One region of the Paenibacillus polygoni genome, then DNA from elsewhere that is predicted to be linked to it. Evidence: a T-box and tRNA genes for the amino acid it is inferred to sense, from the RefSeq annotation. Region 1 holds a T-box; the other holds one or more tRNA genes.
What was found. A T-box is a leader RNA that pairs with one kind of tRNA and senses whether it is charged. The one in region 1 lies ahead of ileS (isoleucine--tRNA ligase), so its partner is inferred to be a tRNA-Ile.
Positions count from the first base shown of each region.

Region 1 (6,165 bases):
TATGGCAAGCTGGATCGGATTGGAAGAGAGGTGACCTCCTTGCAACTGGAGGAGAGAATTCAGCATGTTAATGAGCGTATAACGGCCGCATGCAAACGAAGCGGACGAAATAGAGAAGACGTCGGTGTAATTGCCGTTACAAAATATGTTTCGACTGCGATGACCAGTAAAGTACTGGATCACGGACTTATACATATTGGCGAGAATCGCTGGCAAAACGCTGAAGACAAATGGAATGCTCTGCACGATAGAGGGATATGGCATTTCATAGGACATTTGCAGACCAACAAGGTTAAAGATGTTATTGGCAAATTCGCATACATTCATTCACTAGATCGTCTTTCTCTTGCAAAAGAGATTGAGAAAAAGGCAGGCCAGGTTGATCTGCAAGTGGAGTGCATGCTTCAGGTGAATATATCTGGAGAAGAATCAAAATACGGTCTTGAGCCGGAAGAAGTTGTACCATTACTCAAGCAAATTCGTGAATTTCCTCATGTTCATATTACCGGATTAATGACAATGGCTCCTTTTGAGGAAGATGCAGAACGTACTCGCCCTGTATTTCGCGGACTTCGTGAACTAAGGGATGATTTGAACAGACAAGCTTTAACGAATCAGCCGCTGACCCATTTGTCGATGGGAATGTCGAATGATTATGAAGTTGCTGTTGAAGAAGGGGCTACCTGGGTAAGACTGGGAAGTGTTCTTGTAGGAAAAGAGGAGGACTAAGGAGATGAGTGTAATGAATAAATTCATGAATTTTTTTGGCTTGCAAGAAGAAGAAGAGATTATCGAGCGTGAACAAGTAAATAATACACGTAATGAGGAACCGGAACAAGAAGTTGAAACCCCGAACTTCGATAAACGTAGAAATCAGAAGGGAAATAATGTGGTGAGTATCCATTCCCAAAAAAATGTAAAAGTTGTTCTCTACGAACCACGCAGTTATGATGAAGCTCAAGAGATTGCGGATCATATTCGTGCTCATCGCACCGTTGTGATCAATCTTCAGCGTGTCCGCAAAGACCAAGCTCTGCGGATTATTGATTTCTTAAGCGGAACGGTATATGCGCTGGGTGGGGGTATTTCCAAAATAGGCGGTAATATTTTCTTATGTACACCAGACACGGTGGAAATTCAAGGAACGATTGCTGAGATTTTGGCTGAAAGTGAGAGCGACACAGATTACGGCAGAATGAGGTGAATTGTTTTTGGATATTGCAGTTCGAACCATCACAGCTATAGTAGACATTTACTACTGGCTGATTCTTATTTATATCTTAATGTCCTGGCTGCCTAATGCACGCGAGAGTAAATTTGGAGAAATAATAGGCAAATTTGTAGAGCCATATCTTGCGCCTTTCCGGCGTTTTATACCGCCAATCTTCGGTATGATTGATATCTCTCCAATCATTGCGCTTTTTGCTCTGCGTTATGCAGCAATGGGACTCATTGCTATTCTAAGCAGTATATTAACGTAGATTATACGAAAGCCTTTAGGTAAGTATGATATGCAAAGCAGGGTGATCTTGAAATGAAAACTGAAGTTTATGATCATTTTCACCCCGATGAACGGGATTTTGTAGACAAAGCCTGGGAGTGGGTCGAACGTGCGGGACAGTTTCACGAGATGAAACTGACGGACTTTCTCGATCCTCGCCAGGCTTATATTTTGGAATCACTTATGAATCGCCGAAACGATGTGCAGATACATCTGGACGGGGGTTCAGAAACGGCTGAACGTAAACGGGCACTCGTAGCACCCGATTATGCTTATTTAGAAGAGGAAAGCATGGAGCTCGCTGTGCTGGCGATTACCTCAGCAGACCAAAAATTACTACAGCTCGAACACGGGGATTATATGGGTGCACTCTTGAGTCTTGGCCTGAAAAGAGGTAAGATTGGAGACATTCATGTACTTGATGATGGTTGCCATACGGTAGTTGCTAAAGAAGTTGCAGATTATTTATCAATCCATCTGCATCAGGTTCATCGTGTGAACGTATTTACAGATATTCTGCCGATCGATCAGCTTCGGACGAGTGAGGTATCACTTCAGATGATGGATCTGACGGTAGCTTCTTTGCGTCTCGACGGGATTGCAAGTGATGTGTACAGGCTCAGCCGAAGCAAAATTCTTATACCCATCAAGGCTGGCCGCTGTAAAGTGAATTTCCGAGTTGTTGAAGATCCGTCTAAAGCTCTTCAGGCAGGAGACGTAGTTTCTGTTCAAGGGTTAGGACGTTTTAAAGTAATGGAGATAGATGGAGTTACTAAAAAAGGCCGTTTTCGTGTCAAAGTTGGCAGATTTGTCTAAGTATGTTGCAGGAATTCTGCTTTTCTTGTCGAAAAGTATAGGTCTAGGCATTATGACAACATATAAAGTTGCCGATATAAACTACATGTTAATATACAGATGGTGAATATTACATGATTCCGTAGTCTTCTGCTGCCTAGGGTGGCAGAAGGTTCACCATTATTTTTTTGTTTCATAAATCTCCTTTTTTGGAGGTTAATATTATAGGAGGTGGACAGTATGCCGCTTACACCGCTGGACATACATAATAAAGAGTTCTCTCGCAGAATTCGTGGGTATGATGAGGATGAGGTTAACGAATTCCTGGATCAGGTCATTAAAGATTATGAGGCTGTGATCCGCGAGAATAAGGAACTTAATAACCAGCTGCTGTCCGTGCAGGAGAAGCTGGATCATTTCTCAAACATTGAGGAAACGCTGAGTAAGACCATTATCGTGGCTCAAGAAGCTGCAGATGAAGTGAAGAATAATTCGAAGAAAGAAGCGCAGCTGATCGTGAAGGAAGCGGAGAAGAACGCAGACCGCATCATAAACGAAGCTTTGTCGAAGTCACGCAAGATTTCGATGGAAGTTGAAGAGCTGAAGAAACAGGCTTCAATCTATCGTGCACGTTTCCGTACACTTGTGGAAGCTCAGCTTGAACTATTAACACAGGATGGATGGGAAGCATTGGAGAACCGAGAATTTGAGGTTCGTGAGCATGAACGTGAAATGAAAGAAATTTATTAATATTTCATTTATTTGGATATGATATAGATAAGAGCGGATTATGAACTATTTCCAGGTTATTGATCCGGTTGACTTTTTTTATAAAAGAGGCTATAAATATTCTTATATGAATTTCATATTTTATTTTTGATGATGGGAATCAGTACGTTGTGAAGATTGTTCACAGAGAGTTGGCGGTTGGTGCAAGCCAATGAACAGGTCACGACCGAATATCCTCCCGGAGAAGTGAAGCCGAAAGGATCTGCATATTACGATGGTATTTGCGGATACGAATAAGCTGATACCGTAAGCCGAACGTTATATCGGCTCCTTATGGAAGTTTCATAAGGATTAGAGAGCTGTCTCTATTGCTCAATCGTGATGATCATGAATTTGATTAGAGCGAACAGGCTGGAGATGGAACTAGGGTGGTAACGCGAGTACAGTCTCGTCCCTTTTGGGGATGAGGCTTTTTTTATTTTTCTAAATATAGTAATGCGCTATAAAGAGAGGGAGTTTGAAGATGAAACGAGTCGATGTCAAAGAAAAAGCTCGCGCTCGCGAGCAGCGAATCCTCAGTAAATGGAATGCAGAAGATACATTTAAAAAATCAATTGAGAATCGGGAAGGCAAACCTAATTACGTTCTCTATGAAGGACCACCTACCGCAAATGGTGCTCCGCATATCGGGCACGTACTTGGCCGCGTTATTAAAGACTTTGTGGGTCGCTATCAAACGATGAACGGCTACCGTGTAGTTCGTAAAGCAGGTTGGGATACTCACGGTCTTCCCGTAGAACTTGGTGTGGAGAAGCAGCTTGGCATTAACGGAAAACATGAGATTGAAAACTACGGCGTAGAAGCTTTTATCAAGAAGTGTAAAGCTAGTGTGTTTGAATATGAACATAAATGGCGCGAACTAACCGAAGCAATCGGGTACTGGACGGATTTGGATCATCCTTACGTTACACTTGATAACAAATACATCGAAAGTGTGTGGAATATTCTCGCAACGATCCATGACAAAGGGCTTCTTTATCGCGGACATCGTGTCAGCCCGTATTGTCCTTGCTGCCAGACAACGCTTAGTTCACATGAAGTAGCTCAAGGATACGAGGATGTTAAGGACCTGAGTGCAACAGCCAAATTTAAACTGGATGATCGTGATGAATATATTCTGGCTTGGACGACAACACCTTGGACACTTCCTGCTCACGTGGCACTTGCTGTAAATCCAGACATGGAATATGCACGAGTGAAACAAGAAGACGGCACCTATATCGTGGCGAAGAACTTGGTGGAAAAAGTGATGAAAGGCGACTATGAAGTTCTTTCTACACTGAAAGGTTCAGAGCTTGTGGGTCTTACTTATACACCGCCGTTTAATTACATCAAAGCAGAAAAAGCGAACATGGTAGTTGGAGCAAGCTTTGTAACGGATGCAAGCGGTACAGGTATCGTTCATATGGCTCCTGCTCACGGGGAAGATGACTATAAAACTTGTCGTGAGAATGGAATCAGCTTTGTAAGTGTAGTTAATTCTGCAGGGAAGTATACAGAAGAAGTTACTGATTTTGCAGGACGTTTTGTAAAAGATTGTGACCTTGATATCGTGAAGTATTTGTCCGAACAAGGCACACTTTATAGCAAAGAAAAAATCGAACACAGCTATCCGTTCTGCTGGCGTTGTAAATCACCGCTTCTCTACTATGCAATGGACAGCTGGTTTATTGAAACAACAGCTGTGAAAGATCAGCTGATTGCCAATAACAATACCGTAGAATGGTATCCTGGCCATGTTCGTGAAGGACGTTTTGGTAAGTTCCTTGAAGATCTCGTGGACTGGAACATCAGTCGTAACCGCTACTGGGGTACTCCGCTGAACGTATGGGTATGTCAGGACTGCGGCGGACAATTTTCACCGCACAGCCATGAGGAACTTCGCAAACATGCGGTAGGCGAAGTGAGCGAGGATCTCGAACTCCATAAGCCATATGTAGATGAAGTAAAAGTACACTGTACACACTGTGAAAATGGGGTAATGGAAAGAACATCCGAAGTAATTGATGTCTGGTTTGACAGTGGTTCAATGCCATTTGCACAGCATCATTATCCTTTTGAGAATAAGGAAACATTTGAACAGCAATATCCTGCAGACATGATCTGTGAAGGGATTGACCAGACTCGCGGCTGGTTCTACAGCTTGCTTGCCGTATCCACTTTATTTACTGGCAAAGCTCCTTATAAAGCAGTTATGGCAACAGGTCATATCTTGGATGAGAATGGACAAAAAATGTCCAAATCCAAAGGCAATGTCATTGATCCATGGGAGATCATTAACGAATATGGTACAGATGCATTCCGTTGGGCACTACTTGCAGACAGTGCGCCATGGAACAGCAAACGTTTCTCCAAAGGGATCGTAGGAGAAGCAAAATCAAAAGTGATCGATACGATTGTAAATACACATGCATTCCTTGCGCTGTATGCTGATATCGATGGTTATGATCCAAAAGATCATCCATTTAACGGTTCTGAGAACAAACTGGATCGCTGGGTGCTGTCACGTCTGAACTCTCTAATCGCAAAAGTTCGTAAAGGGCTTGAAGTAAATGATTTCCTGAATGCTGCAAAATCAATCGAAGTATTTGTTGATGAGCTGAGCAACTGGTATATCCGTCGTTCCCGTGATCGTTTCTGGGGAAGTGGCCTGAGCGAAGACAAACTGGCTGCTTATGGTACGCTGACAGAAGTACTGCTTACGTTGTCCAAACTCATGGCTCCATTTACACCGATGTTGTCAGAGGATGTATATGGAAACCTTGGCGGAGAAGGCAGTGTTCACCTTACTGACTATCCAGTAGCAGATTCTGCTCTGATTGATGAGAAGCTGGAGCAAGACATGGAGACGGCACGCAATATTGTTGAACTTGCGCGTAACGTACGTAATGAGACAGGAATCAAAACACGTCAGCCATTGTCCGCTCTGATTGTATCTCTGCACCAAGATTTCGATCTGCCAGGATATGAAGAGATCATTAAAGAAGAGATCAATGTGAAAACAATTGAAGTAGAAACAAGCGACAGCGGCTTTGTTGATTTCTCATTGAAATTGAATTTGAAAGTAGCAGGTAAAAAAT
Region 1 covers NZ_CP127162.1:3,702,147-3,708,311, reverse strand. The annotation lists gene pgeF (peptidoglycan editing factor PgeF) at 1-34, shown strand, start outside; gene QPK24_RS17785 (YggS family pyridoxal phosphate-dependent enzyme) at 40-729, shown strand; gene QPK24_RS17780 (cell division protein SepF) at 734-1,204, shown strand; gene QPK24_RS17775 (YggT family protein) at 1,212-1,481, shown strand; gene QPK24_RS17770 (YlmH family RNA-binding protein) at 1,535-2,317, shown strand; gene QPK24_RS17765 (DivIVA domain-containing protein) at 2,537-3,046, shown strand; T-box leader at 3,167-3,484, shown strand; gene ileS (isoleucine--tRNA ligase) at 3,549-6,165, shown strand, end outside.

Region 2 (6,165 bases), 1.5 Mb from region 1:
AATGACCCCGTAACTTCGGGAGAAGGGGTGCCCCGGTAGTGTGAATAGCACGAGGGGGCCGCAGTGAAAAGGCCCAAGCGACTGTTTAGCAAAAACACAGGTCTGTGCGAAGCCGCAAGGCGAAGTATACGGGCTGACGCCTGCCCGGTGCTGGAAGGTTAAGGGGAGTGGTTAGGAGTCATCCGAAGCTATGAACCGAAGCCCCAGTAAACGGCGGCCGTAACTATAACGGTCCTAAGGTAGCGAAATTCCTTGTCAGGTAAATTCTGACCCGCACGAATGGCGTAACGACTTGGGCGCTGTCTCAACGAGAGATCCGGTGAAATTTTAATACCTGTGAAGATGCAGGTTACCCGCGACAAGACGGAAAGACCCCATGGAGCTTTACTGCAGCTTGATATTGGATTTGGGTACGATCTGTACAGGATAGGTGGGAGCCTAGGAAGCATGAGCGCCAGCTTGTGTGGAGGCAACGTTGGGATACCACCCTGATCGTATCTAGGTTCTAACTTGGTACCGTGATCCGGTGCGAGGACAGTGTCAGGTGGGCAGTTTGACTGGGGCGGTCGCCTCCTAAAGAGTAACGGAGGCGCCCAAAGGTTCCCTCAGAATGGTTGGAAATCATTCGCAGAGTGTAAAGGCACAAGGGAGCTTGACTGCGAGACCTACAAGTCGAGCAGGGACGAAAGTCGGGCTTAGTGATCCGGTGGTACCGCATGGAAGGGCCATCGCTCAACGGATAAAAGCTACCCTGGGGATAACAGGCTTATCTCCCCCAAGAGTCCACATCGACGGGGAGGTTTGGCACCTCGATGTCGGCTCATCGCATCCTGGGGCTGAAGTAGGTCCCAAGGGTTGGGCTGTTCGCCCATTAAAGCGGTACGCGAGCTGGGTTCAGAACGTCGTGAGACAGTTCGGTCCCTATCTGTCGTGGGCGTAGGAAATTTGAGAGGAGCTGTCCTTAGTACGAGAGGACCGGGATGGACATACCGCTGGTGTACCAGTTGTTCCGCCAGGAGCATCGCTGGGTAGCTATGTATGGAAGGGATAAGCGCTGAAAGCATCTAAGCGCGAAGCCCACCTCAAGATGAGATTTCCCAACTAGTAAGACCCCTTGAAGACGACGAGGTAGATAGGCTGGGGGTGGAAGTGCAGCAATGCATGGAGCTGACCAGTACTAATCGGTCGAGGGCTTATCCTACAAGCTTTCTGAAGTAAAGCTACTTCGGAAGCATAAGCTATATAAATTGCAAAGATTGTTTCGTATCTAGTTTTCAGGGAGCAAATCCTGAAAAACGCTATTGGTTTTATACACACTATTTAGTGATGTACCAAAACCAACGCGGATCGCATTTGTTTCACAAATGCTCGTTTGGTGGCGATAGCGGAGGGGTTCCACACGTACCCATCCCGAACACGACCGTTAAGCCCTCCAGCGCCGATGGTACTTGGACCGCAGGGTCCTGGGAGAGTAGGACGCCGCCAAGCAAATACCCTTTTGGGTTATTTTTTCGCCTAATCGTTTAATTAACGATGAGGGCCCTTAGCTCAGCTGGTTAGAGCGCACCCCTGATAAGGGTGAGGTCGGTGGTTCGAGTCCACTAGGGCCCACCATTTAATCTCATAATCCCATTATGGGGCCATAGCTCAGCTGGGAGAGCGCCTGCCTTGCACGCAGGAGGTCAGCGGTTCGATCCCGCTTGGCTCCACCACTATTCCCTGATAGCTCAGTTGGTAGAGCACTCGACTGTTAATCGAGTTGTCACAGGTTCGAGCCCTGTTCGGGGAGCCACTTTTGGAGAAGTGTCCGAGCTGGCCGAAGGAGCACGATTGGAAATCGTGTAGGCGTCACAAGCGTCTCGAGGGTTCGAATCCCTCTTTCTCCGTTGCGAACTTTTTGGAATATTTAATACAGTAAGGCCCGTTGGTCAAGGGGTTAAGACACCTCCCTTTCACGGAGGTAACAGGGGTTCGAATCCCCTACGGGTCACTTTATATGGAGATTTAGCTCAGCTGGGAGAGCATCTGCCTTACAAGCAGAGGGTCGGGGGTTCGATCCCCTCAATCTCCACCATATAACTATCGCGGGGTGGAGCAGCTCGGTAGCTCGTCGGGCTCATAACCCGAAGGTCGCAGGTTCAAATCCTGCCCCCGCAATTGTAATACCTGGAACTGTGGTGTAGAGGCCTAACATGCCTGCCTGTCACGCAGGAGATCGCGGGTTCGAATCCCGTCAGTTCCGCCACTTTTATCTTAACTTCAGTAAAATGGAGTATGGTATATCGTAATCAATTAGCCGGTGTAGCTCAACTGGTAGAGCAACTGACTTGTAATCAGTAGGTTGGGGGTTCAAGTCCTCTCGCCGGCACCAGTTTCATTATGGAGGATTAGCGAAGTGGCCAAACGCATCAGACTGTAAATCTGCTCCCTTACGGGTTCGGTGGTTCGAATCCATCATCCTCCACCAGATTTATTTTTAAAGTATTTTGTTATGGCGGTCGTGGCGAAGGGGTTAACGCACCGGTCTGTGGCTCCGGCATTCGTGGGTTCAAGTCCCATCGATCGCCCCATTTTTAAACCTTATCACTGTTGGGGATTAGCCAAGCGGTAAGGCAACGGACTTTGACTCCGTCATGCATAGGTTCAAATCCTATATCCCCAGCCATTTTTAGTACGAGCCATTAGCTCAGTTGGTAGAGCACCTGACTTTTAATCAGGGTGTCGAAGGTTCGAGCCCTTCATGGCTCACTTTTATATATATGCGGTCGTGGCGGAATTGGCAGACGCGCACGGTTCAGGTCCGTGTGGGCTAACCCCCGTGGAGGTTCGAGTCCTCTCGACCGCACCATATATTTCGCGGACGTGGCTCAGCGGTAGAGCATCGCCTTGCCAAGGCGAGGGTCGCGGGTTCGATTCCCGTCGTCCGCTCCATATTTGCGCCCTTAGCTCAGCTGGATAGAGCGTTTGACTACGAATCAAAAGGCCGGGAGTTCGAATCTCTCAGGGCGCGCCATTTAAATAACGGGATGTAGCTCAGCTTGGTAGAGCACCTGGTTTGGGACCAGGGGGTCGCATGTTCAAATCGTGTCATCCCGATATTTATACGCGGGTGTAGTTCAATGGTAGAACTTCAGCCTTCCAAGCTGATAGCGTGGGTTCGATTCCCATCACCCGCTTCACAGTAAACCCCTTCGCGAAAGCGAAGGGGTTTTTTAATATTATTATATGGAGTATAGAGCAGGCAGGTGTATTAATCGGCCTGTTCTTTTTTTGGTTGAAGCGTTATACTTCTACGACCATCGATACCAATCGGAATATCGCCAGCGATGGTAACACGCCGTACTACACGGTGCTCATCGCCATAGTCATTAATTGCATAATGCTGTGTTGCTCGGTTATCCCAAACCACCACATCACCTACGGCCCAGCGCCAGCGAACTGTATTTTCAAGTCTGGTAACATGCTCTTGTAAAATATCGATGATTCGATCTGAATCTGCCGTTCTGAGCCCCGATATCCTTCTTACAAATTGTCCTAATAGCAAGTGACGTTCTCCTGTTTCGGGATGGACTCTTACTACCGGATGCTCGGTTTGATATACCGTCGAGACAAAGGCGTTGTTTTTTCGCTGCGTCTGCTCTCTTGCAGCTTCTTGTTGGGCAGATGCCGCATAATCAAAAGCATTGGAGTGGATTGCGCGAAGGCTGCCGGAGAGCTCTTTTAATTCAGGAGATAGATCTTCGTATGCCGCTGCGGTGTTGGCCCATACGGTATCTCCTCCAGCAGGAGGAATTACCACGGAGCGCAGAATGGATGCTTTAGGATAAGCTTCAACAAAGGTAACATCGGTGTGCCAAGCATTAGCACGGCCTCCGTGGGCAGAATCCAGTTCAAGTACAGCTTGGGTACCATCTTTAACGGGCACAGTGGGATGTGCATACAGTTCTCCTAAAAGTTTGGCAAATCGCTCTTGCCCCTCATCATCTAGTTGATGTTGATCCCTAAAGAAGAGAACTTTGTACTTGAGCAAAGCTTCTTGTATGGACTGAATGACCGCAGGAAAGAGATCCTCCGATAAATCGATACCTCTCACTTCCGCTCCAATTCTTCCGGCTACCGGTACAATTTCTAGCTGAACTACTTGGTTATGAATAACATTATTCATGAATAAACTCCTCCTTGGATATGCGGACTCCCGCTATAATGGTTTTCTTACAATAAGGGCGGATATAACAAAACTAAGTGTACGAGGGGTATGAGGCCTGCCAATGATAGAATAAAAAAAATAGTATACAAATTTCAGATTTCATGCCTGTCTACTTGTGTTAAAGACCAGATAGAGAGGCACAGTAACTGTAAGTACTCTTGTGTCTTTTATACTCTAGTCATTCGGACTAAAAGCAATGGGGGGTAGCAGTTCATTTAATTCAGTTCTTCAACAAACGTATTGTTAATTGCTTTTGTAAAGTCAGGCTTCTTTTTTAAGAATTTATTGTTTAGCAGTATTTCCGAGGATGCTTCATGGGCTTCTATAGCCTGAGATGTATAGGCAGAGAGCTGATTGGCACTTCGCTCCAGTACCGTTTTGATGACAGAAGCAGGCATTTTAGAATGTTTTTCATAAAGAGCAGCTGCTTCGTCAAGGTTATCGCGTTGCCAGTCGAGTGTCTTTTGGTACACTTTTAAATATTCTGTAACGAGTTCTGGATGTTCCTTAACAAAACCAGTTCTAGCGATCATGGATAAGGGAGCAAGGAATTCCCCCTCGACTTCAATGATTTTCGCCTTTTTTTGCTCCACACTTAAGGTTACATAAGGGTCAAGGGTTATCCAGGCATCCAGTTGTCCTGTCTCAAAAGCAGCTAAAGCATCATCTGCTTGCAGATTGATCTGTTTAACGTCATCCTGGGATAGACCGATGGACTGCAAAATTTTGATTAAGTACACGTGACTTGTCGTCCCTTTGGCAACACCAATCGTTTTTCCTTTCAAATCAGCAACAGAGGAGATGGTGCTATTTACAGGAACAATCACCGTATTTAGATCCTTTCCATCACCTAACAGTCCGATAATTTCAAAAGGTATCTGATTGGACAAGCCTGTGATCACAGCTCCGTCACCCATGGAAGAGAGGTCTATCCGATTAGATACAATGGCTTCTAGTATAGGAGGACCGCTCGTAAAGTTACTCCACTCTACTTTGGCGCCTTTCTCTGCGAAGGCCTCATCAATCCACCCTTTTTCCTCTGCAATCATAAGAGGACTGATTCCTCCAAGGCGAGCAATATGAACAGTTACCTCGGTTGATTTACTTCCAGCAGCAGCTTCTGCAGATCCACCACTAATGGATGGGGAAGTTCGATTTTCATTACTGCAAGCGGTAAGCACCATAAGTAGAACGGTTACGAGTGTAACCATTTTGGATTTATTACTTGAACGACGTTTCATTTTTTTTAACTCCCATCCAAAGTTTGTGATAAAGCGAAATACTGCAGCAAGGTTGCGTAAGATCTAAAAAGGACGATCTCCCGCTATCGATACTCGCTCTGCTACCCGGCGGTGAGGAAAATAATCGGATACAGCATAATGCTGGGTTGCTCTGTTATCCCAGAAGGCTACTGAATTAGGTTCCCAGCGGAAGCGGATCTGATATTCAGGAATATGAGCCTGGCTGAACAGGTAATTTAGGAGTTGCTCGCTCTGCTCTTCTTCCAGACCAACAATACGGATCGTGAAGACCGCATTTACGAATAAGGTTTTTCTGCCTGTCTCGGGGTGTGTACGTACGATAGGGTGTTCTGCGGCCGGGAATTCGGCTTGCTTCACGTTGAGTACATCAGGCGGCAGAAAGCGGCCAAAAGTAGTGGTGAAATCGTGTATAGCGGTTAGACCATCAATGCGCTCTTTAATCTCGTCGGGCAGATTATCGTAGGCTGCGCCCATGTCGCACCATAAGGTATCTCCACCTAGAGCCGGAACTTCAGAAAGGCGGAGAACGGATCCAAGAGCAGGCTCTTGACGCCAGGATACATCCGTATGCCAGATATTTTCGTTACCAGTCATATTGGCATTTTTCTCAAAACGGGTAATCTCCTCTGCATTTCCTTGAGGCAAGAAAGGGTGTTTCTCCAGTTCACCCCACTCTTTGGCAAAAGCAACTTGTTG
Region 2 covers NZ_CP127162.1:274,542-280,706, forward strand. The annotation lists rRNA gene QPK24_RS01365 (23S ribosomal RNA) at 1-1,201, shown strand, start outside; rRNA gene rrf (5S ribosomal RNA) at 1,372-1,488, shown strand; tRNA gene QPK24_RS01375 (tRNA-Ile) at 1,538-1,614, shown strand; tRNA gene QPK24_RS01380 (tRNA-Ala) at 1,637-1,712, shown strand; tRNA gene QPK24_RS01385 (tRNA-Asn) at 1,717-1,792, shown strand; tRNA gene QPK24_RS01390 (tRNA-Ser) at 1,798-1,886, shown strand; tRNA gene QPK24_RS01395 (tRNA-Glu) at 1,919-1,990, shown strand; tRNA gene QPK24_RS01400 (tRNA-Val) at 1,999-2,074, shown strand; tRNA gene QPK24_RS01405 (tRNA-Met) at 2,084-2,157, shown strand; tRNA gene QPK24_RS01410 (tRNA-Asp) at 2,169-2,245, shown strand; tRNA gene QPK24_RS01415 (tRNA-Thr) at 2,296-2,371, shown strand; tRNA gene QPK24_RS01420 (tRNA-Tyr) at 2,382-2,467, shown strand; tRNA gene QPK24_RS01425 (tRNA-His) at 2,495-2,570, shown strand; tRNA gene QPK24_RS01430 (tRNA-Gln) at 2,591-2,665, shown strand; tRNA gene QPK24_RS01435 (tRNA-Lys) at 2,676-2,748, shown strand; tRNA gene QPK24_RS01440 (tRNA-Leu) at 2,762-2,848, shown strand; tRNA gene QPK24_RS01445 (tRNA-Gly) at 2,857-2,931, shown strand; tRNA gene QPK24_RS01450 (tRNA-Arg) at 2,937-3,013, shown strand; tRNA gene QPK24_RS01455 (tRNA-Pro) at 3,023-3,096, shown strand; tRNA gene QPK24_RS01460 (tRNA-Gly) at 3,106-3,176, shown strand; gene QPK24_RS01465 (TauD/TfdA dioxygenase family protein) at 3,251-4,165, opposite strand; gene QPK24_RS01470 (ABC transporter substrate-binding protein) at 4,423-5,448, opposite strand; gene QPK24_RS01475 (TauD/TfdA dioxygenase family protein) at 5,512-6,165, opposite strand, start outside.
Region 2: it encodes a tRNA-Ile, which carries the amino acid that the T-box ahead of ileS (isoleucine--tRNA ligase) is inferred to sense. The anticodon was not compared.